Methylobacillus flagellatus KT: one gene and its partner. The protein of the gene in region 1 interacts with the protein of each later gene in a pairwise test. Links are inferred from orthologs where the notes say so. Each region holds a gene or a part of one and is shown in the gene's direction. Other genes may lie near its edges. The genes, in order: rlmN and ftsZ.

The links.
Region 2: the proteins of rlmN (region 1) and ftsZ interact in binary tests that used the Escherichia coli proteins (3 or more experiments, as listed by UniProt). The link is inferred for Methylobacillus flagellatus KT from one-to-one orthologs.

The regions. Positions count from the first base shown.
Region 1 is NC_007947.1:1,731,299-1,742,659, reverse strand. What follows is about bases 3,733-6,709. They hold rlmN (23S rRNA (adenine(2503)-C(2))-methyltransferase RlmN), read left to right. Parts: upstream 3,733-4,665; coding sequence 4,666-5,754; downstream 5,755-6,709. Other genes in these bases: MFLA_RS08305 (helix-turn-helix domain-containing protein), read left to right, coding at 6,497-6,709; pilW (type IV pilus biogenesis/stability protein PilW), read left to right, coding at 5,751-6,494; ndk (nucleoside-diphosphate kinase), read left to right, coding at 4,228-4,653; rlmB (23S rRNA (guanosine(2251)-2'-O)-methyltransferase RlmB), read left to right, coding at 3,733-3,997. Also shown: MFLA_RS14575 (hypothetical protein), read right to left, coding at 1-83; rnr (ribonuclease R), read left to right, coding at 715-3,237; more of rlmB, read left to right, coding at 3,242-3,732; more of MFLA_RS08305, read left to right, coding at 6,710-7,399; ispG (flavodoxin-dependent (E)-4-hydroxy-3-methylbut-2-enyl-diphosphate synthase), read left to right, coding at 7,403-8,689; hisS (histidine--tRNA ligase), read left to right, coding at 8,714-9,973; MFLA_RS14570 (ATP-binding cassette domain-containing protein), read left to right, coding at 9,970-10,803; MFLA_RS14565 (ATP-binding cassette domain-containing protein), read left to right, coding at 10,803-11,361.
Region 2 is NC_007947.1:2,407,533-2,418,866, reverse strand. Bases 1,476-4,425 are described here. They hold ftsZ (cell division protein FtsZ), read left to right. Parts: upstream 1,476-2,343; coding sequence 2,344-3,507; downstream 3,508-4,425. Other genes in these bases: lpxC (UDP-3-O-acyl-N-acetylglucosamine deacetylase), read left to right, coding at 3,594-4,425; ftsA (cell division protein FtsA), read left to right, coding at 1,476-2,260. Outside these bases: MFLA_RS11575 (D-alanine--D-alanine ligase), read left to right, coding at 1-275; MFLA_RS11570 (cell division protein FtsQ/DivIB), read left to right, coding at 265-996; more of ftsA, read left to right, coding at 1,022-1,475; more of lpxC, read left to right, coding at 4,426-4,523; MFLA_RS11550 (hypothetical protein), read left to right, coding at 4,526-4,708; MFLA_RS11545 (transglycosylase SLT domain-containing protein), read left to right, coding at 4,774-6,789; MFLA_RS11540 (complex I NDUFA9 subunit family protein), read left to right, coding at 6,829-7,794; MFLA_RS11535 (multifunctional CCA addition/repair protein), read left to right, coding at 7,799-9,034; MFLA_RS11530 (WD40/YVTN/BNR-like repeat-containing protein), read left to right, coding at 9,153-10,241; nucleoid occlusion factor SlmA, read right to left, coding at 10,288-10,866; MFLA_RS11520 (pyrimidine 5'-nucleotidase), read right to left, coding at 10,857-11,334. UniProt on the Escherichia coli protein: Essential cell division protein that forms a contractile ring structure (Z ring) at the future cell division site. The regulation of the ring assembly controls the timing and the location of cell division.

The DNA.
Region 1 (11,361 bases):
CGGGCGATGTCCTGAGGATTCGCGGCTTTCAATGTTGTTTCTCCGTTTTCTATTCTCAGTAAGGTTTGCAGAAGCTTATCCATGATGGTTCTCCCTGAGTTTATTGGGAAGCTAGAGATGGCATCTTGCTTTTGCTATTGATATGCGGAAGTGAATGGCTTTAATGCAGGACATTGCTTCGCAGTTTAGGAACGATTGCTCGATGCCGGAGTGTTGAGCCATCATAGAAAAATCCGCTCAGGCTCGGCTATAGGCAGTTTTACCAAGCTTGTGTCGGATAATTCCGACTGCGGAAAAATAAAGAGAGGGATAAGCTTCTGGCGCGAAACAGCCGTGGCAAAGTGTGATGATTGCTTGCGTTCACTTATTGCCATGTGGCAGTAGTGCATCGGGGCGGGGATAACCCATGGGTATTGAAGCTAGAGGGCAAAATAGAGAAGATATTGTCTTAGACCTGCAATGCTTTTAATGGGACAATGAGCTATGAGGATGTTCCATCAAATTTTCTTATCGCTAACCCAGCGGACAATAAAAAACCGCATCAGCTACAAAGTAAGCAATGATGCGGTTTCTAATAATTCTGTTGGTGCCCAGAAGAGGACTCGAACCTCCACAGTGTTGCCACCACTAGGACCTGAACCTAGCGCGTCTACCAATTCCGCCATCTGGGCATCGAATATCGATGAGCCGCGCATTTTATAGGAAAGCCATACTTTGTCAACGAAAAAAAAACAGATTGCAAAAACAGGTGTAAAAGAAGCCGCTCCTCAGCGCAAGCTCAAGGGCGGCCGGGCGGGTGACCCTTATGCCGAGCGGGAGCAGGAGAAATATGCCAACCCTTTACCTAGCCGGGAATTTATCTTGTCGGTGATGGAGGAGCAGGGCGTTCCCGTGACGGTGGAGGAGCTCTATCGCTTGGTTGGTGTCAAGAAATCCGAACAGGAAATTTTCTCACGCCGCCTGAGGGCGATGGAGCGTGATGGACAGATTATCCAGAACCGCAAGGGCGCCTTGTGCATTGCGGAGAAGGTGAATTTGCTGGCAGGAAGGGTGCAGGGGCATCCTGATGGTTTTGGCTTCTTCATTCCCGATGGTGGGGGAGACGATTTGTTCCTTTCCCCCCGGGAGATGGCCCAGGTGATGCATGGGGATCGCGTAATGGTGCGTCCCGCCGGTACCGACAGACGCGGCAGGCCGGAGGGGCGGATTGTCGAGGTGCTCGAGCGTGCGACCAAGACATTGGTTGGTCGGGTGATCAGCAGTCACGGGGTGACCATCGTCGCAGCGGAGGATAAGCGTGTTAACCAGGATATCCTGATTCCCTATCACCTTGATATGGGGGCGAAGGACGGGCAAGTGGTGACGGTTGAGCTGACCGAGCAGCCATCGATCCACGCCAAGCCGGTAGGAAAGGTGATCGAGATATTGGGCAATTATGCCGACCCGGGGATGGAAATCGAAATTGCCCTACGCAAGCATCATTTGCCCCATGAGTTTTCCGAAGCTGCGATCAAGCAGGCGCAGAAGTACCCTAAGAAGGTACGTGCTGCTGACTGGAAGGGGCGCATCGACTTGCGCGAGCTCCCCTTGGTGACGATTGATGGTGAAACTGCACGCGACTTCGATGATGCCGTCTACTGTGAACCTCAGGGGACAGGTTGGCGCCTGGTGGTGGCGATTGCTGATGTCAGTTTTTACGTCAGGCCGGGCGACAGTCTCGACAAGGATGCTTATGAGCGCGGTAATTCCGTTTATTTCCCGCGACGCGTGATTCCCATGCTTCCCGAGGCATTGTCCAACGGACTTTGCTCACTCAATCCCGATGTGGACAGGCTGTGCATGATCTGTGACATGCAGATCAGCAATACCGGGCGCATTAAGCAATATAAGTTTTATCCTTCCGTGATGCGCTCCAAGGCCAGGATGACTTATACCAAGGTCTTCGACATGATCAGCAATCCTGCTGGCGAGGTGGCCCGCGAGTACGATTGGCTGATGCCGCACGTGCAGCATCTATACAGGCTTTACAAAGTCATGTTGGCAGCACGCGAGAAACGTGGGGCGATCGAGTTCGAAAGCAATGAAACCTTGATGGTGTTCAACGATAACGGCAAGATCGAACGTATCGAAGCGACTTCCCGTAATGAGGCGCACAGGCTCATCGAGGAGTGTATGTTGGCTGCCAACGTCTGCGCTGCAAATTTTCTCGACAAGTGCAAGCACCCTGCCTTATACCGTGTTCACGATGGACCTACCGAAGAAAAGCTGGAAGCCTTGCGTACCTTCATGGGTGAGTTCGGCTTTACTCTGGGGGGGGGTGATACTCCGCATGCCAAGGACTATGGCAAGCTGCTGGCCCAGATCAAGGGGCGCCCGGATGAGCAGTTGTTGCAGACTGTATTGCTGCGTTCCATGCAGCAAGCTGTCTACAGTCCTGACAATATTGGCCACTTTGGTCTGGCTTATGAGGCATATACCCATTTCACTTCGCCAATCCGCCGTTATCCCGACCTGCTGATCCATCGGGCAATCAAGGCGGCCCTGAATGGCGAGGTGTACAAAGCGGGGGATTGGAATGAGCTTGGCAAGCACTGCTCCATGACCGAGCGGCGTGCCGATGATGCAACGCGGGACGTAGAAGCCTGGCTTAAGTGCTACTACATGCAGGACAAGATTGGTGAGGAGTTTGACGGCACGGTAGCGGGTGTGACCAGTTTCGGCCTGTTCGTGGCGCTGGATGGTGTCTACGTGGAAGGGCTGCTTCACGTGACTGAGTTGGGTAATGATTATTTCAATTACGACAAAGCCCGGCATGAAATGCTGGGCGAGCGGACTGGGGTCAGGTTTCGTCTCGGAGACAGGTTGCGCGTCAAGGTGAACCGCGTAGACCTTGAAACCAGCCGTATAGATTTTGGGCTTGTTGCCAGACAGGACCAGATGCAGGCATCATCCACTCCCCCAGCCCCAGCTAATCGCCGTCGTGGGAAGCCTGCCCCTGCTGCGGCGACAGTAAAAGCTGCGGCAGCGCCTGATGCGGAAAAGCCCAAGCGCCGCCAGTCTGCCACTGTCACGTCAACAGAGTTGCCGACCAAGTCCCCGGTGCAGGAGGCAGTGAAAAAGCCGAGGGCCCGCAGGGCCGATGCGACCCCGGCGCAGAAAACAACAAGGACGAGGCCGCCCCGCGCAAGCGGCGGAAAATCTCGTGCCACAGTGACAACCAAGAAGAAAGCTAGTTGATTGAATGAGTGACGTGCGTATTTTGTTTGGCTTTCATGCCGTATTGAGCCGTTTGCGCCAGCATGCGGCGAGCGTCCAGGAAGTCCTGGTCGACCAGGACAGGGTGGATGCGCGCATGAAGGATTTGTTGCAGATGGCGGAAGGCGCCAATGTACGGGTGATGCACGTGGAGCGGGCTCGCCTGGATGGCATGGCGGGCGGCAATGCTCGGCATCAGGGTGTGATTGCCCGTGTAGTGGATACCCCGATTCCCTACAAGGATATCCATGACATCCTGGAATCCGACCTGAAAGAGCCGCCATTTTTTCTAGTGCTGGATGGTGTGGAAGATCCGCATAACCTTGGTGCCTGCCTGCGGGTAGCCGATGCGATGGGGGTACATGCAGTGATTGCGCCCAAGGATCGCGCAGCAGGCCTGAATGCCACGGTACGCAAGGTGGCTTGCGGCGCCGCGGAAACTGTACCGTTTATTGCCGTGACCAATTTGGCGCGAACGCTGCGTGAACTCAAGGATGCCGGTGTGTTCATCGTGGGGGCTGCGGCAGAGGCAGATGCCGACTTACCATCTACCAATTTATCGGGCCCGCTGGCGCTGGTGCTGGGGGCGGAAGGGAGTGGTCTGCGCCGACTGACGCAGGAAACTTGCGACAGCTTGATCAGCATTCCGATGTTTGGCTCTGTTGAGAGTCTGAATGTATCGGTTGCCAGCGGTATTTGCCTGTATGAGGCACGCAGGCAGCGCATCCTGCAGCAGGCTTGACCGAGTTGGCGCAGGGCGAGTTTTTAGTGAAATCGCCAAGATGTCGTCCGCATGGTCTGTGTCGCGAGCCTGTCACTCGATCAGTTGATACTACATGCTCAGGACGGCCTGGTTTTTGCAGGCCGGGGGGCGGTAAATATTGCGTCCCAGCTTTATTTTGGGCCGCTAAAATGTTATTTTATCGGTCTTTCCGTAGTAGTTTTATCTAAATAATTATCTTTGGAGTCATCATGGCTGTTGAACGTACCCTATCCATTATCAAACCCGATGCAGTTGCGAAGAACGTGATCGGCAAGATCTATACCCGTTTTGAAGATGCCGGCCTCAAGATCATCGCTTCCAAGATGGTGCAACTGTCTCAGGCTGATGCTGAGGGTTTTTATGCAGTCCACAAGGAGCGCCCTTTCTTCAATGATCTGGTCAAGTTCATGATTTCCGGTCCAGTCGTCGTACAGGTGCTGGAAGGTGAAAATGCGGTGCTCAAGCACCGTGAGCTGATGGGCGCTACCGACCCGAAAAAAGCTGAGCCAGGTACTATCCGCGCTGACTTCGCCGATAGCATTGATGCCAATGCCGTTCATGGGTCAGACTCCCTGGAAAATGCTGCAGTCGAAATTGCCTATTTCTTTGCGCAATCCAATATTTACAGCCGCTGAGGTTGTCTCTGCATGACGGTCAATCTCCTCAATTTCAACCAGGCAGCGCTCGCAGAATATTTCCAAGGTATTGGCGAGAAGCCGTTCCGTGCCAAGCAGATGATGCGCTGGATGCATCACTTCGGCGTGAGCGATTTTGGGGAGATGACGGATATTGCCAAGGCATTGCGTGAAAAGCTGGCCAAGGAGGCTGTGGTTGCGCCTCCTTCAGTTCATCTGGAGCAAATATCGGAAGATGGGACGCGCAAGTGGTTGATTGACGTTGGGGCAGGCAATGGCGTCGAGACAGTGTTCATCCCCGAGGATGATCGCGGCACGCTTTGCGTTTCTTCGCAGGTAGGATGTGCGTTGGATTGCACATTCTGTTCTACCGGACGCCAGGGATTCAACCGTAATCTCAGCGTTTCCGAGATCATTGGTCAGTTATGGGTGGCGAACAAGGCGCTTGGTCGCGATCCCAAGGGGGACCGCATCATCAGCAATGTTGTCATGATGGGCATGGGCGAGCCGCTGGCCAATTTCGACAATGTCGTGGCAGCCATGAATATTATGCTGGACGATTCTGCTTATGGCTTGAGCCGTCGTCGCGTGACCTTGTCCACTTCTGGTATGGTGCCGGCCATGGACAGGTTGCGCGAGGAGTGTCCCGTGGCGCTGGCAGTGTCCCTTCATGCCCCCAATGATGCATTGCGTGACGAAATTGTGCCGATCAATCGCAAGTATCCCATTGCGCAGCTCATGGCGGCTTGCCAGCGTTATCTCGAAAAGGCGCCACGCGATTTTGTCACCTTCGAGTATGTGATGCTGGACGGTGTCAACGATACTGCCGAGCATGCCAGGCAATTGTTGAATATCGTTCAGGATGTGCCTTGCAAATTCAACCTGATTCCATTCAACCCTTTCCCGAATAGCGGCTACGATACCTCCAAGCCCGACAATATCCGCCGTTTTCGCGATATCCTCATGCAGGCAGGCTATGTCGTGACCACACGCAAGACCCGCGGCGAGGACATTGACGCGGCTTGTGGTCAGCTGGCTGGTAAGGTGCAGGATAAGACCAAGCGTTCGTTGCGCCGCATCAAAGTGGAGGCGGTTGCGTGAGGAAGTTCCTGGTGGGGGCTTGCTGCTTGTTGCTGATCGCTTGTGCCGCCACTGAAACCAAGCAGGATACCGAGGCAAGCCGTGAGCGCGCCCGTGTACATACCGAACTGGGTGCTGGATATTATGCCCAGAACCAGATTGCCGTGGCGTTGGAGGAATTTGAGCTTGCCGCGCAGATCAATCCTTCCTATGCGCCTGCCTATAACGGCCTTGGGCTAGTGTATGGCACATTGCGTGAAGACGAGAAGGCAGATGCAGCATTCCGCAAAGCGTTGCAGCTAGACCCGAAAAGCTCTGAAACGCGCAACAATTACGGTAGCTTTCTCTGCGCGCGCAACCGTATCGATGAATCTATCGTCCAGTTCATGGAAGCGGTCAAGAATCCGCTGTATGTCACGCCGGGCGTGGCATACATGAATGCTGGCACTTGCCTGCTACGTAAGAAGGATATTAAGCAGGCTGAGCTTTACCTGCAGCATGCCTTGCAATTGCAGCCACAATTATTTCAGGCAGGGTATCAATTGGCGGTGATTGCCCATAGTCGAGGCGAGTATGAGGCGGCGCGCGACTACCTTAAGCCTGCGTTGGAAAGTGACAGCCCAACCGCCGACATGCTTTGGCTGGGCATTAAGCTTGCTCGCGAAGCAGGCGACCGTGATAGTGAGGCCAGTTATGCTTTGCAGCTGAGGAGGAAATTTCCTCATTCCGAGCAAGCAAAACGATTATTGTCAGGACAGTAATAATGAGTGAGCAAGATTCTCCCGAGCAGGAGCTGCAGGCAGCGCCAGCCTCGATTGATCGTATCGGACCGACTCTGGTCGCCGCGCGGGAAAGTCTCGGCCTGGGGGCTGAGGATGTTGCGAATCGCCTGCGCCTCAGTCTACGCCAGGTGCAAGCACTGGAAAACGATGATTTTGCTGCATTGCCTGAAGCTGTCATCACGCGTGGGTTCATACGCAACTATGCGCGCCTGGTCAATATCGACGCAGCCCCTCTGCTGCGTGTCTACAGTCAATATGTACCTGTGCAGGACAGCCAGGCGATCAGCATCCCTTCTGCGAATATCGTGATTTCCGGCGAGGCGGGGGCGCCATGGCGGCCCTATATGTGGTTCGGGATATTGCTGGTCGTATTGATGGCTGGGTGGGTGCTGTATGTTGATTTCTATCAGGCGCATGATCCCGATACCGGATTATCGGAAGCGATAGTGGCTCCAATCTCGGATAAGGACGAATTGATTTCCGGCAAGCCTGAGGCAGAAGCGCTTGCTTCGCCTGATCCCATGCCGCCAGCACCTACAGATGAACCTGCTGCTGTTGAACAGCCGGCGGCTGTGCCAGCGACGCCATCCGCGGTTGAGATAACTCCTCCTATCGCTCAACCTGCTCTTGCATTGCCGGCGGCGGAAGATGCACGCATCAAATTTACCGTCACTGAGGCGACCTGGGTCAGCGTTTCAGATGCCAATGGTAAACAAATCATGAGTAAGACGCTTGAGCCCAATAGCGAGGAGGTCGTGACTGGCAAACCACCATTTAGGATTGTGGTTGGCAACATCCATGGCACCAAGCTGGAATACAATAACAACCCCGTTGATCTGGCGCCTTATGCCAAGGTCAATGTGGCCCGACTGACACTGGAGTAGAGCTTGGATCATCAATCTCTCAGCCGGCGCACTACCAAGACCGTCATGATCGGTCATGTTCCGGTAGGCAGTAGCGCCCCGGTAGTCGTGCAGTCCATGACCAATACCGATACCGCCGATGCTGCAGCTACGGTCCGTCAGGTGTATGAGCTTTGGCGTGCTGGCTCAGAAATCGTGCGTATTACCGTGAATTCGCCCGAGGCTGCCGCACAAGTGGGTGCCATCAGGCGTCAGCTTGACGATCTGGGGTGCAATGTTCCGTTGGTGGGTGACTTTCACTTCAATGGCCATCGTTTGCTGGCGCAATATCCTGATTGCGCCGAGGCGCTGGCGAAATATCGCATTAATCCGGGTAATGTAGGTAAGGGTTCCAAGCGGGACGAGCAGTTTTCTGCCATGATCAAGGCGGCAATCGACTACAACAAGCCTGTCCGCATCGGCGTAAACTGGGGCAGCCTGGATCAGGCCAAGATGGCGCGCATGATGGATGAAAACTCTAAGCGTGCCGCACCCTTGGCTGCGGATGCCTTGATGCGCGAAATGCTGATCCAGTCGGCATTGGAGAATGCCGCTGCAGCAGAGGAACTCGGCCTTCCCAGTGACCGCATCATTATTTCCTGCAAGGTGAGTGCGGTGCAGGACCTGATCAAAGTCTACCGCGACTTGGGTAGTCGCTGCGATTATCCATTGCACCTGGGGCTGACCGAGGCCGGCATGGGCTCCAAGGGAATCGTGGCGTCCACTGCGGCCTTGTCCGTATTGCTGCAGGATGGAATCGGCGACACCATCCGGGTATCGTTGACGCCAGAGCCTGGTGAGTCGCGGACCAAAGAAGTCGTGGTAGCGCAGGAGATCCTGCAGACCATGGGTATACGCTCATTTACTCCGCTGGTGACGGCCTGTCCAGGTTGCGGCAGGACGACTTCCACTTTCTTCCAGGAGCTCGCCCAGAAAATTCAGCACTACCTGCGCGATCAAATGCCTGTCTGGCGCAGCCAGTATCCCGGCGTGGAGAACATGAGCGTGGCCGTGATGGGCTGCGTCGTGAATGGGCCAGGCGAGTCCAAGCTTGCCAATATCGGCATCAGCCTGCCGGGGACGGGAGAGGTGCCAGTTGCTCCAGTCTATGTCGATGGGGAAAAAACTGTCACCCTCAAGGGAGAGAGAATTGCGGACGACTTCAAGGTGATCGTGGAAGAATATGTACGCGTCAATTATGCTGAGGGCGGGCGCCTCCGCCAGCAGGGCACGGGCACGGGTCTGAAGACCATCCCACTCAAGGCAATCTAGAAAACTATATTAATTCAAACATCTATGTCTGATAAGTTTCAAAGTATCAAGGGATTCTACGATATCCTGCCAGCAGATACCGCATTGTGGCAGCGGATAGAGGATAGTGCCCGGCAGGTTCTGTCTCAGTACGGCTATCGCAATATCCGGCTGCCCATTGTCGAGCCCACCGAGCTCTTTATCCGCGGAGTGGGCGAGCATACCGATATTGTCGAGAAGGAAATGTATTCCTGGGAGGATAAACTCAACGGTGACCGTCTTACCTTGCGTCCAGAAGGTACTGCCGGGTGCGTCAGGGCCGTGGTCGAGCACAGCTTGACTTACAACGGCCCGCAGCGCCTCTGGTACATGGGCCCGATGTTCCGGCATGAAAATGTACAGAAAGGCCGCCAACGCCAGTTTCACCAGATCGGTGCCGAAGCGTTTGGGTATACCGGTCCTGATGTTGATGCTGAGCAAATTTCTATGCTGGCCAGACTCTGGCGCGAGCTTGGAGTGGCGAACGAGGTCGAGCTACAGTTGAACACCATCGGCGACGCTTCGGAACGCGCTCAGTACCGCCAGGTGCTGATACGCTATTTCGAGCAGCATGAGAGTCTTCTCGATGACGACGCCAAGCGCCGTCTGTATGCCAATCCATTGCGCATCCTGGATAGTAAAAATCCTGCCATGCAGACCATGATCGAGGCAGCGCCGAAGCTGCTCGATAGCCTCGGCGAGGAAAGCCGGGCCCATTTCGACGGCGTGACCCGCCAGCTAGACCAGCTTGGCATCAAATGGACATTGAACACCCGCCTAGTGCGAGGCCTGGATTACTACAATCGCACTGTGTTCGAGTGGGTCACCAACAAACTGGGCAGTCAGGGCACGATTGCTGGCGGCGGCCGTTACGATAGCCTGGTGCAGAGCCTGGGGGGAAAGGAAACACCGGCATGCGGCTTTGGCATTGGCCTTGAGCGCGTGTTTCTGCTGATGCGGGAATGTGGCATCGAAGCGTTCCACAGCCCAGACGTCTATCTCGTCAATGTGGGCGATGCGGCCAACAAGGCAGCTTTGCCCATTGCGGAGGCCCTGCGAGACAGCGGCTTGAGCGTAAGCCTGCATGCAGGAGGCGGCAGCTTCAAGTCGCAAATGAAGAAAGCAGACCAGAGTGGTGCTCAATATGCCTTGATCTTGGGCGATGACGAAATCGCCGCGAACGAGGTTTGCCTGAAACCATTGCGTGAAAATGGTGAGCAACGCAGAATGTCCTTATCCCAGGCTATAGAGGCATTGCATACATGACCGAACTGCTGCGCATCGAGAACCTGACCATAGCCCCCAAGGCAGAGCCTGAGCGATTGCTGGTCAGTCGTGTTTCTCTTGCGCTGGAAGCCGGTGAAACGACTTGTATTGTGGGAGAGTCCGGAAGCGGAAAAAGCCTGACGGCACTTGCCATCATGGGGCTGCTCTCTGAGCAGCTGCAGCTGAAAAGCGGCGGCATCTATTTCAAGGGGCGTGATATTGCGCGCGCCGGCAATGACGAGTTGCAGAAAATTCGTGGCAGGGAAATCGGCATGATTTTCCAGGAGCCCATGACTTCGCTCAATCCGGTCCTGACTGTCGGTTACCAGATAGGCGAAAGTCTGGCCCATCATTTGAAGATGAGCGGCTCAGCTCTGAAGGCCAGGGTGGCGAGCTTGTTGCAGCAGGTGGGTATTCCCCCGGAGCGCGCCGGCAGTTATCCCGATGAGTTGTCTGGCGGTCAGCGTCAACGTGTGATGATTGCGATGAGCATTGCATGCGAGCCTGCCATGCTCATCGCAGATGAGCCTACGACCGCACTGGACGTGACGGTGCAGGCACAAATCCTCAAACTGCTGGCTGACCTCAAGGTACGCATGCACATGGGGATGCTGTTCATTACACACGATTTCGGCGTGGTGGCGGATATTGCGGACAATGTGGTCGTCATGTTCCGTGGCGAGATTGTGGAGGCGGGACCGGTACAATCGGTGCTGCAGAATCCGCAACATCCCTATACCCGCGCCTTGCTTGATTGCGTGCCGGACGCCGAGGGCAAAAAGCCGCTTAAGCCTATCGATTATGCCTGGCTAAGCACAGGAAGCGCCTGATGGATACTGTCTCCGACAACTATATTCTGCTTGCACGCGATCTCAACAAGACGTATACCCAGCGTAGCGGGCGTTTCGGTTTTGGCAGCACCAAGGTCAAGGCTCTGGACAATGTCAGCATCTCATTGCGGGCGGGTAGTACATTGGCGATCGTAGGGGAGTCCGGTAGCGGCAAATCCACTTTGGCGCGTTGTCTGTTACAATTGCAACCCCTGGATAGCGGTGAAGTCATTTTTCAAGGCAATAACCTGGCAAAACTCTCGGGCCATGCCTTGCGACAGGAGCGCCGACATTTGCAGATGATTTTCCAGGACCCTTTTGCTTCGCTCAATCCTCGCATGAAGGTTCGTGAGATTGTGGCGGAGGGGCTGGTGATTCATGAAGTCGGCACGGCAAGAGAGCAGCAGGACAAGGTAGTGCAGATGCTGGAGCGGGTCGGCCTGAGTGCTGCCGATATGAACAAATATCCCCACCAGTTTTCCGGTGGCCAGAGACAGCGCATCGGGATTGCCCGGGCGCTTGTGTTGCAGCCCAAGGTCGTCATATGTGACGAGCCCG
Region 2 (11,334 bases), 680 kb from region 1 along the record:
GCGACGACACACAATACCTTTGTCCATGTGGGTTGGATGCGTCGCTGGAGGAGCAGATCAAGGCTGAGGCTTTGCAGGCATTCCGCATCGTCGGCGGACGAGGTTGGGGGCGAGTGGATTTCCTCATGGATGAGGCCGGACGCCATTACTTCCTTGAAGTGAATACTTCACCCGGCATGACTGACCACAGCCTGGTGCCCATGGGGGCCAAGGCGGTCGGGCTTGGCTTTGACGAGCTGGTATTGAGCATATTGGAGCTTGCGCATGTGGGATAAGCCGCGGGTCCTCAACTGGATCGCGAACCTGCTCAATGCGCTGGCGGCAGTGATGTTCTTGTACGGGCTGGTGTATGTGGTGGTTCATCTGCCGATTTTCCCGCTAAGGGAAGTCCGGGTGAATGGCAAGCTGGAGCATGTCACACGCGAGCAGATCAAGCTGATTGCGGACCGGCATTTGCAGGGCAACTTCTTCACGGTCGACGTGGCGAAAGCGCGCGATGCTTTCCAGAAGCTGCCGTGGGCACGCAAGGTCAGCGTACGGAAACGCTGGCCCGACCGCCTGGAAGTCGTGATTGAGGAGCACCGGGAGCTGGCGCGCTGGGGCAATATCGCGCTGGTGAACAGTTACGGAGAGCTGTTCCATGCGGCCTCGGACAGCGACCTGCCCGTGTTTTACGGACCCGGAGACGGCGTGGCCGAGGTGGCAAAGCAATATGGTATCTACAGCCGGATACTGGCAGAGGGCACCGGCATGCATATTGTCCAGCTGGCGCTGACACCGCGGCGCGCCTGGCAGATCAGGACCAATACCGGCATGGTGGTCGAACTGGGGCGGGAGCAGATGGAAACACGATTGCAGAAATTTGCCAGCGTGTACAAACAGACATTAGGCGGGCTGAAAGTGGCGATCAGCTACGCCGATTTGCGCTATCCCAATGGCTTTGCCGTGCGCAAGCCCGAGGGGTTGACGCCAAAACGCAAGACAGGAGCAGCCTGAGAAACATGGAAAATTGGAGAAATAAATGAGCAGGGTCCGGGAAGATAAGAATCTGATCGTCGGGCTGGATATAGGCACCTCGAAGATCGTGGCGATCGTGGCCGAGTTGCAGGTAGACGGCAGCCTCAAGGTGATCGGCCTGGGCCAGAACACCTCGCGCGGCCTGAAGAAGGGCGTCGTGGTGAATATCGACTCCACGGTACAGGCCATACAGCGCGCGCTGGAGGAGGCCGAGCTCATGGCGGATTGCAAGATCAGCACCGTTTACACCGGCATTGCTGGCAGCCATATCAAGAGCCTCAACTCGCACGGCATGGTGAAGATCAAGGATGCCGAAGTAACGCAGATGGATGTGGACCGCGTGATCGAAACCGCACGTGCGATTGCCCTGCCGTCAGATCAGCAGATCCTGCATATCCTGACGCAAGAGTTCATTATTGATGGCCAGGAGGATGTGCGCGAACCCTTGGGCATGAGCGGCATGAAGCTTGAGGTCAAGGTGCATATCGTCACTGGCGCGGTTTCTGCCGCGCAAAACATCGTCAAGTGCATCAAGCGCTGCGGCCTGGAGGTCAGCGATCTCATTCTGCAGCCGCTGGCTTCCAGTCTCGCAGTATTGACTGAAGACGAAAAGGAGCTCGGCGTCTGCCTGGTGGATATAGGCGGCGGCACGACCGACATCGCCGTGTTCAAGCAGGGCGCGATCCGCCATACGGCCGTGGTGCCGATTGCTGGCGACCAGATCACCAACGATGTCGCAGTGGCATTCCGTACACCCACCCAATCGGCGGAAGAGATCAAGATCAAGCATGGCTGCGCCTTGCGCCAGCTGGCCGATGCCCGCGAAGTAGTGGAAGTGCCGGGTGTCGATGGCCGCGACCCGCGCCAGTTGTCAGTACAGACCCTGGCCGAGGTGATCGAGCCCCGCGTGGTCGAGCTGTACGAATTCGTGCTCGGCGAGCTGCGCCGTAGCGGCATGGAGGAAATGATCGCCTCCGGCATCGTGATTACTGGCGGCTCCTCTCTCATGAAGGGGATGGTGGAGCTGGGTGAAGAGATTTTCCACATGCCGGTTCGTCTTGGCATGCCGCGCAATGTGGGAGGTTTGTCCGAGGTGGTAGGCAATCCGCGTTATGCCACCGGGGTGGGACTGGTGCTGATGGGCCAGCAGCAAGTGGAACGTCAGCTTCAGGGACAGATGGAATCCAATTCCTTCAGCCAGGTATTGAGCCGGATGAAGAGTTGGTTTCAGGGTAATTTCTAGTAGTACATTGATTTTAAGCGATTGTTGGTAAGCAATAGTGCTTTTTTCGAGTTTAGGCAGACGTAACTTAGGAGGGATTTAACATGTTTGAGATTATGGACAGGGACTCACAAGAGGCCGTGATCAAAGTGATAGGCGTGGGTGGTTGCGGCGGCAACGCAGTGGCTCACATGATTGAAAAAGAGGTCGGCGGCGTGGAGTTCATTTGCGCCAATACCGACATGCAGGCACTGAAGAAGAGCCAAGCCAAGACCGTGTTGCAGATTGGCACTGACATCACCAAGGGCCTGGGTGCAGGTGCGCGTCCGGAGATCGGCCGCGAGGCCGCTTTGGAAGACCGCGATCGCATCGCTGAGGTGATCGATGGTGCAGACATGCTGTTCATCACCGCAGGCATGGGGGGAGGCACCGGCACCGGCGCAGCGCCCATCATCGCGGAAGTCGCCAAGGAAATGGGCATCCTCACCGTGGCGGTGGTGACCAAGCCGTTCGCTTTTGAAGGCAAACGTACCAAGGTCGCACAGGAGGGGCTGGAAGAACTTTCTAAGCATGTCGATTCTCTTATTATCATCCCGAATGAGAAGCTCATGCAGGTGCTGGGTGAAGACGTACCCTTCCTGGAGGCGTTCCAAGCGGCCAACGACGTATTGCACAATGCGGTATCCGGTATTGCCGAGATCATCAATTGCCCTGGCATGGTCAATGTCGACTTTGCCGACGTGCGTACCGTCATGTCCGAAATGGGCATGGCGATGATGGGTTCCGCGACTGCCACCGGCAGCGAGCGCGCCCGCATCGCAGCTGAACAGGCAGTGGCAAGCCCTCTGCTGGAAGACGTCAACCTCGCCAATGCGCGTGGCGTGCTGGTCAACATCACTGCAAGCACTTCCTTCAAGATGAAGGAGTACTATGACGTGATGAACACGATCAAGGAGTTCACGGCTGAGGATGCCACGGTGATCGTGGGCAATGTGTTCGATGAGTCTATCGGCGATGGCTTGCGTGTCACCATGGTAGCAACCGGGTTGAACGGTGTGGCGTCTCGTCGCCAGCAGAAGCCCGAATTGCGTGTGATGACGCAGGTGCGCGATGGTACCACCAACCAGCCGATGTATATGGGTGGTACGGATGATGACAGTCCTGCCGTATTCAGTTCGAATGGCCGTCGTGCGCAGGTTGAAGCCATGAAGATGTCGGGCGTGGAGGAATATGATATTCCTGCATTCCTGCGCAAGCAGGCTGACTGAAGCGGGCTTGCCCGACCAGGTCGGGTAGCGTTGCGTGCTACAATATGGCAATCATATGAATGAGGGCTCTCGCGAGAGGGGCAGCAGTGCTTAAACAAAGAACACTGAAAAAAGAAATAAGCGCCACCGGCGTTGGTTTGCATTCCGGCGACAAGGTGACCCTGACCTTGCGCCCGGCGGCACCTGATACCGGCATTGTATTCCGCAGGATCGATCTGCCCGATACTGCGGAATTCAAGGTACAACCTCATCTCGTGACCGATACCAAGTTGTGTTCCGCCCTGGAGTGCAACGGTGCCCGGGTTGCCACGATTGAGCACCTGATGTCTGCCCTGGCAGGGTTGGGGATAGACAACATCCGTATTGAGCTCAATGCGGGTGAAGTCCCTATCATGGATGGCAGTGCCGGGCCTTTTGTCTTCCTTCTGCAACAGGCCGGCATCGTCGAACAGGATGCGATGAAGAAATTCATCCGCATCAAGAAAACCGTTGAGTACCGCGAAGGCGACAAATGGGTACGTTTCGATCCCTATTTTGGCTTCAAGCTCGATTTCACGATTGATTTCAACCATCCTGCCGTGGAGCACACCGGACAGCGCATCACGATTGATTTTGCTGATAACTCCTATATCAAGGAAATCAGTCGTGCGCGCACCTTCGGATTCATGCATGAGGTGGAGGCGCTGCGTTCCATGGGCCTTGCCCGGGGCGGTAGCCTGGATAATGCGATCGTGCTGGACGAGTTTCGCGTACTGAACAGCGATGGATTGCGCTATGACGACGAGTTCGTCAAGCACAAGATGCTGGACGCCATTGGCGACCTATACGTATTGGGCCACCCCTTGATTGGTGCTTTCAGCGCCTACAAAGCGGGGCATTACATGAATAATCAACTGCTGCGGGCACTATTGGCCGATGGCGATGCATGGGAATACGCCACCTTTGCCAAGATCGAGGAGGCGCCCGGCGCCTTTCGGAATCCCATTGGTCTGCCGCCGGCATTACAATACGTCTAGCCATGCTGGTATTACGAATCCTGCTGGTACTGGGCTTGATTTCGGTTGCTGTCTCGCTGGGCATTTATTTTATATCCGGCGACAAGCGCTATCTCAAGTTCACCTGGCAGTTGACCAAATTCACGCTGGTCATGCTGATGGTCGTGGCCTTGGTGATTTCAATGGGCCGCATCATTCTTTACTAGATTGCTGATTGGCAGCAGCTCTCTCTGGATGGTTGTGCTACGAGAGCACCATTGGGTACATTACAATGCAATTGAGTAAGGTGGGCATCGCGCAGGCAAGTGGCTTGCGTCGTACAGGCAAAACCAAATGGGTAGAAGTGTGCAGGATGGCGTGTGCCTCATTCCTGATGGTGGCAGGGCTCCTGTTGGGAAATGGCTCCGGGCATGCCGCCGGTCCTGACGATGTCTTCCTGAGCGCGCGCGCAGCCTATAATGCCCGCAACCTCAATGCACTCACCACTGCTTCGCGAAACCTGCATGCGCAGCATTATATTCTCGCTCCCTACACCGATTATTGGCGTTTCTTGCTGGAGTTGAATCAGGCAAGCAACCAGTCCGTGAGGCAGTTCCTCGATCAATACAAGGATGCGCCCTTCGCGGATCGCCTGCGCGGCGAATGGTTGAAAGTATTGGCGAGACGCCAAGATTGGGAAACATTCTTTGAAGAATATCCCAAGCTCCAGCGCGAGGATATGGCGGTGAACTGCTATGCGGCAGACGGCGGCATCCAGCAGGGCCTGGAGTCTGCCGTCAATGCAGGCAAGGCCCTATGGATGACGGGCAATGAACTGCCTGCCAATTGCGATGCCGTGTTTGACCGGCTGCAGAAGGGCGGCGTTCTGCGGGAAGAGGATATCTGGGCAAGGACCCGTTTGCTGTTGCAAGGCTCAAGGATCACTGTGGCCAAGTCTGTGCTGCAGCGTCTGCCGGGCATCGACAAGAACAATCTCAAGCTCTTGGACCGGGTTTACCAGAACCCACAGAAAGTCCTGGAAAATCGCCAGATCAGCTTCAAGAGTCGCCTGGGAAGAGAGCTCAATCTTTACGCCCTGGAACGACTGAGCCGTAGCCAGCCTGCATTGGTGCTGGATTTGTGGGAAAAGATACACGGCAATTTCGACGTGGCGGACCGCGACTATTTCTGGGGGCGCTTTGCCCTCCATGCCGCACGCAAACATGATCCCGCCGCATTGACCTATTTCCAGAGAGCCGGGAATGTGGTCCTGGACAATGATCAGCGGGAATGGAAAGCCAGGGCTGCCATGCGGGCAGGCGATTGGAAGGCATTGCAGGAAGCGATTGCCGCCATGCCGGAATCCCTGCAGGCAGAACAGGTTTGGCAGTATTGGAAAGCCCGGGCACTCAAAGAACAAAAGCAGATCGTCGCGGCCAATTTGATCTTGGTCAAACTGGCCAAGGAAAATACTTACTATGGATTGCTGGCGGAAGAGGAGATGGGCGATGCATTAGGCGCGGCGCCTGAGCGCTACCGTGCAAGTGCCGATGAGGTGCGGGCCGTATTGGATAACCCTGGCATACAGCGTGCCTTGGCACTACGCCGGCTGGAAATGCGCTGGGAGTCACGCGAGGAATGGCGATTTGCCAGTCGCGACTTCGATGACAAGCAGTTGATCGCCGCTGCCGAGGTGGCGTTCCGTGAAGGTTGGTACGACATTGCCATCAATACGGCTGACCGCACCAAGTTGTTGCACGATTTCGCCTTGCGCTACCCTACTCCTTATCGAGACCTGATGCAGGGATATGTGGCGGACAATGCATTGGACGAAGCCTGGGTTTATGGCCTGATTCGCCAGGAAAGCCGGTTTGTCAGCTGGGCCAAGTCTGTGGTCGGCGCATCCGGCTTGATGCAGGTCATGCCTGAAACCGCCAAGTGGATTGCCAAGCGCATGGGCATGAGAGACTACAAGCCTGCCATGATTAACCAGCTCGATACCAACCTGAAGTTTGGCACCCATTACCTGCGCTATACCATGGATAGGATGGACCAACAGCCTCTGATGGCGACTGCAGCCTACAATGCTGGTCCAGGCAGGCCAAAACGCTGGGCTTCGGATCAGCCACTGGAGGGAGCGGTGTATGCTGAAACCATTCCCTTCAGTGAAACGCGTGACTACGTCAAGAAAGTACTCAGCAACTCCATCTATTATTCCCATCAACTGGGGACTCAGTCACAGACGCTCAAGCAGCGGCTGGGGGTCGTACCAGGCGTGGGATCACCAGTCAATCCGGAACAGGATTAAGCCTGTCCTTGGCAGATAGCAGCAAGGAAAATATTCAATATGCAACGTGTCAGGCAAATATGTGTCGTCGGTGGCTCGGGCTTTGTCGGTAGCGCCCTCGTGCATAGGCTCAGCACCGCCGGCTATGATGTCAAGGTGCTGACACGCAGGCGTGAGAGCAGCAAGCACTTGATCCTGCTCCCGAACGTGCAGGTGACAGAGTGCGACGTCTTCAACGAGGCCTCGTTATCCGGACAGCTCCATGGCCAGGATGCTGTCATCAACCTGGCAGGCATTCTGCACGAGAGCGGAAACGCGACATTCGAGTCCATCCATGTCGACCTGGCGACCAGGATTGCCGATATCTGCTGCAAACAGGGCGTGCCTCGCCTGTTGCACATGAGTGCGCTGAAGGCCAGTGCCGATGCTAAAAGCGCCTATCTTCGCTCCAAGGCGGCCGGGGAACAGGCTGTGCTCCGGCGGGCAGATGAGTTGCAGGTGACGGTATTCCGTCCCTCGGTCATTTTTGGCCGGGGCGACCACTTCCTCAGCATGTTGGCCAATGTTGTCAATATGATGCCAGTCGTTGCGGTTGCCAAGCCAAACGCGAAGTTCCAGCCCATCTGGGTAGAGGATGTGGCTTATGTGTTCCTGACAGCGCTGGAAAATGTCAGCACTTATGGCCGCAGCATCGATCTTGGCGGGCCGCAGGTATACACCCTCAAGCAGTTGATTGAGCTTACGGCCCTCTTGCTAGGAAAGAAGCGCCGCATTGTCAGCTTGAACGACAAGCTGTCCTACTATCAGGCCTATGCGCTTGAGCTGATGCCATTCAAGCTGATGACGCGTGACAATCTGCTGAGCATGGAAGTGGATAGCGTATGTGATGGGCCAATTTCCGAGTTCTTTGGACATTCCCTGGCTTCACTGGAAGCGATAGCTCCCGAGTATATTGCCGGAGAAACGCCGCGCAGTGCTTATGAGCGTTTTCGCAGCCTGGCTGGACGTACGTTCAGCAGGCGTTAGATTCATGCGCATTTATACGGTCGGTGGCGCTGTTCGGGACAGGTTGCTGGGCTTGCCAGTCAAGGATCGGGACCATGTCGTGGTCGGCAGTACGCCAGAGGCGATGGTGCAATTGGGCTACAGGCCGGTGGGTAAGGATTTTCCAGTGTTCCTCCACCCGGTTACTCATGAGGAGTACGCCTTGGCGCGTACTGAACGCAAGACTGGCAAAGGTTACAAAGGGTTCCAGGTTCATGCAGATCCAGAAGTGACGCTGGAGCAGGACCTGGCGCGACGGGATCTTACCATTAATGCGATTGCTGAGGATGAGCACGGAAATTTGATCGATCCCTACCATGGGGTCGCCGATCTGCATGCCAAGGTGCTGCGCCATGTCAGTCCCGCCTTCTGTGAAGACCCGGTGCGCATCTTGCGCGTTGCACGCTTTGCGGCCAGGTTTGTCGAATTCAGTGTAGCAGACGAAACCATGACGCTGATGCGGCATATGGTGGAAGATGGCGAAGTCGACGCCCTGGTGCCGGAGCGCGTCTGGCAGGAGCTGGCCAAGGGCTTGATGGAGCAGCGGCCCAGCCGCATGTTTGAAGTATTGCGGGCCTGCGGTGCGCTGAAGAGGCTGTTACCCGAACTGGACAGATTGTTTGGCGTACCGCAGACGGCCAAATACCACCCTGAAATCGATACCGGCGTCCACGTCATGTTGGTCATTGACTATGCCGCTCGTGCGGGATTCAGCCTGCCGGTTCGCTTTGCCGCGTTGACTCATGATCTGGGCAAGGGAACTACGCCAGCCCATATCCTGCCACGACACATTGGCCATGAAGAGCGTAGCGTGGAGCTGCTGCAGTCCCTGGTGAAGCGCTTGCGTGTACCAAATGATTGCAAGGATCTGGCCTTGCTGGTAGCAAAGCACCACGGCAAGGTGCATCAGGTCGGCGAGATGAAGGCGGCCACTGTCCTGCGTTTCCTGCAGGAAACCGATGCACTGCGGCAGCCGGGACGATTCCGTGATTTTCTGTCCGCCTGCGAGGCGGATGCCCGCGGGCGGACTGGCTTCGAGCAACAGGCATTGCCATTGTTCCCACTATTGCTGGAGATATTGCAACTTGTAAGGACAGTGGATGCTGGCGCAATTGCCCGTGAGCAAAGTAGTCCGGACGCGATCAAGGAAGCTGTATTTTCCGCCCGGGTTGCGGCAATGGAAGCCGCATACCGGTTTCCGCTTAAGGAAGCTGTTGGATGATTGAAGGTACATCCCTGCTGCAAAGAAATTGGGTTGCTCAGAGACGGAGCTGGAAAGGGATGCTCAGTCGTGGCTGATGCTAGCACTCGTATCAATATGACTCAGGCATGATTGACTTGTGACTATCACGCTGGTGAATGCAGTTGGTAAGTGCTGCTTACCTAAATCCGGCTGCCAATTGATCTGGGAAAAATGGTGCTTGATGGAGGCATTAGCGATGGAGTTCAATGTGAGTGTTGCTCAATTTGGTGCGATTTTTCGGGGCATCGCAATATTGCTCATGAGCTTCTTCGCAATGTCCATTGCAGTGGGCGCCTACGCAGAACAGATCTGGATGCAGCAAGACAGTGGCACGTCCCATGAGCTACGCTCAGTCAGTTTTGCTAGTGATGGGCAGCACGGATTTGCAGTGGGTTTCGGCGGAACGATACTCGCTACCTCCAATGGAGGGGAAACCTGGGTGGCACAGGACAGTGGTACCTTTAGCGAGCTAAACTCAGTGAGTATTAGCCGTGATGGTCGACAGGGGTGGGCAGTCGGCTTCGGTGGAGCCATACTCACCACCTCCAATGGCGGGACCACCTGGGTGCAGCAAGAGAGCGGCACGCCTTACGAGCTACGTTCAGTCAGTGTGGCTAGTGATGGGCAGCACGGCTGGGCAGTCGGGTTTGGCGGTACTATTCTTGCTACCACCAATGGAGGTCTGGCTTGGGAGCCACAAGCAAGCGGAACGATGAATGAGCTTCGTTCTGTGACATTCACAGCCGATGGGCGCACAGGTTGGGCAGTTGGATTCAACGGTACGATACTCTCTACAGTAGATGGCGGAGAAACCTGGATACGCCAAGATAGTGGTACATCAAATGAGTTGTACTCAATCAGCATCACGTCTGATGGCCGCCACGGTTGGGTTGTGGGATTCGGTGGCACTATTCTCACCACTTCGGACAGTGGAGGTGTCTGGAAAATGCAATCCAGTGGCACCCAACATGAACTTCACTCTGTCAGCGTTGTGCCTGATGGTGGTTCAGGTTGGGCCGTCGGGTTTAACGGCATCATTCTAGCCACCTCAAATGGAGGTCAGGCGTGGACGGTTCAATCGAGTGGCACATCCAACGAGCTTAGATCTGTTCACGTGACAGCGGATGGACGTACAGGATGGGCTGTTGGATTTGCTGGAACAATACTCGCCTTTAGGCCAGATTGAGCGCCGTTTGTGCATTAAATCCAGCCCGCCGCCAGCTTAATTAACCTTATTCTTCGAGGCCATACAGCAAGGTCAATTGCTGCTGTACATATTCCATCGGCTTGCGTTTGAAGCCGCTCTTGGCAAACTGGTGCCAGCGGCCAATCACGAAGCATAGCAGCAAGTTGGCCTGGGACTCGGGATCGAACTTGCGGCCGGTCTGGGTTTCAGCAATGCGCAGGCTTTGCTTCAGGGTAGATTCAATGCGGTCGAACAGTTGGTTGATGCGGGTTTGCAGGGCAGGATCTTCGTTGACCAATGCATCGCCGATCAGCACGCGGGTCATACCGTGGTTCTTTTCCGCGAACAGCAGCAGGATGGTGACAATGCGCCGCGCTTGTCGCAGGCCTTCTTCCTCTTCCGAGGTGATCTTGTTGATGAGGCCGAATAGGGTTTGCTCGATGAATTCGATGAGCCCGTCGAACATACGGGCCTTGCTGGGGAAGTGGCGGTAGAGCGCTGCTTCGCTGACATCAAGCTTGGCGGCCAGGGACGCGGTGGTGATTTTTTCGCGCTTGGGCGATTCCAGCATCTTCGCCAGGGTTTCCAGGATTTGCTGTTTGCGTTCTCCGGGTTTCAAAGCCATTTCTTTACCTCTTGATCCAGGCAGGAAGCCAGTCCGGGACAGTACGCCGGGGGATGGCGATACTCTGCATTGTTGTACGTTTTATAAAGCCAGGTATGCGGTAGCTCCAACACGCTCGAAATGCGTGCATCCACATAACTGGGGCGTTTTGGCCTGCGCGAGACATGGATGGTGTTCATGCCCAGTCGCTTGGCTGTCATCAATGCCGGCAGGCTGTCTTCGAGTAGCACGCAGTCGCCGGCATTGACCTTGAGCGTTCGCAGCAGGTGCTGAAATCCCCGTATGGCAGGTTTGGGGTGGAAACCAGAGGATTCCACACTGAACACCTGGTCGAACAAGTCGTCGATAGCGAGCAATTTTAACACTCTTTTGGCATAACTCATCGGCGCGTTAGTGAATACTACCTTACGGCCAGAGAGTTGCTGCAAGGTATGTCGCAGCTTTTTGACCGAGCGCACCATTTGAGGC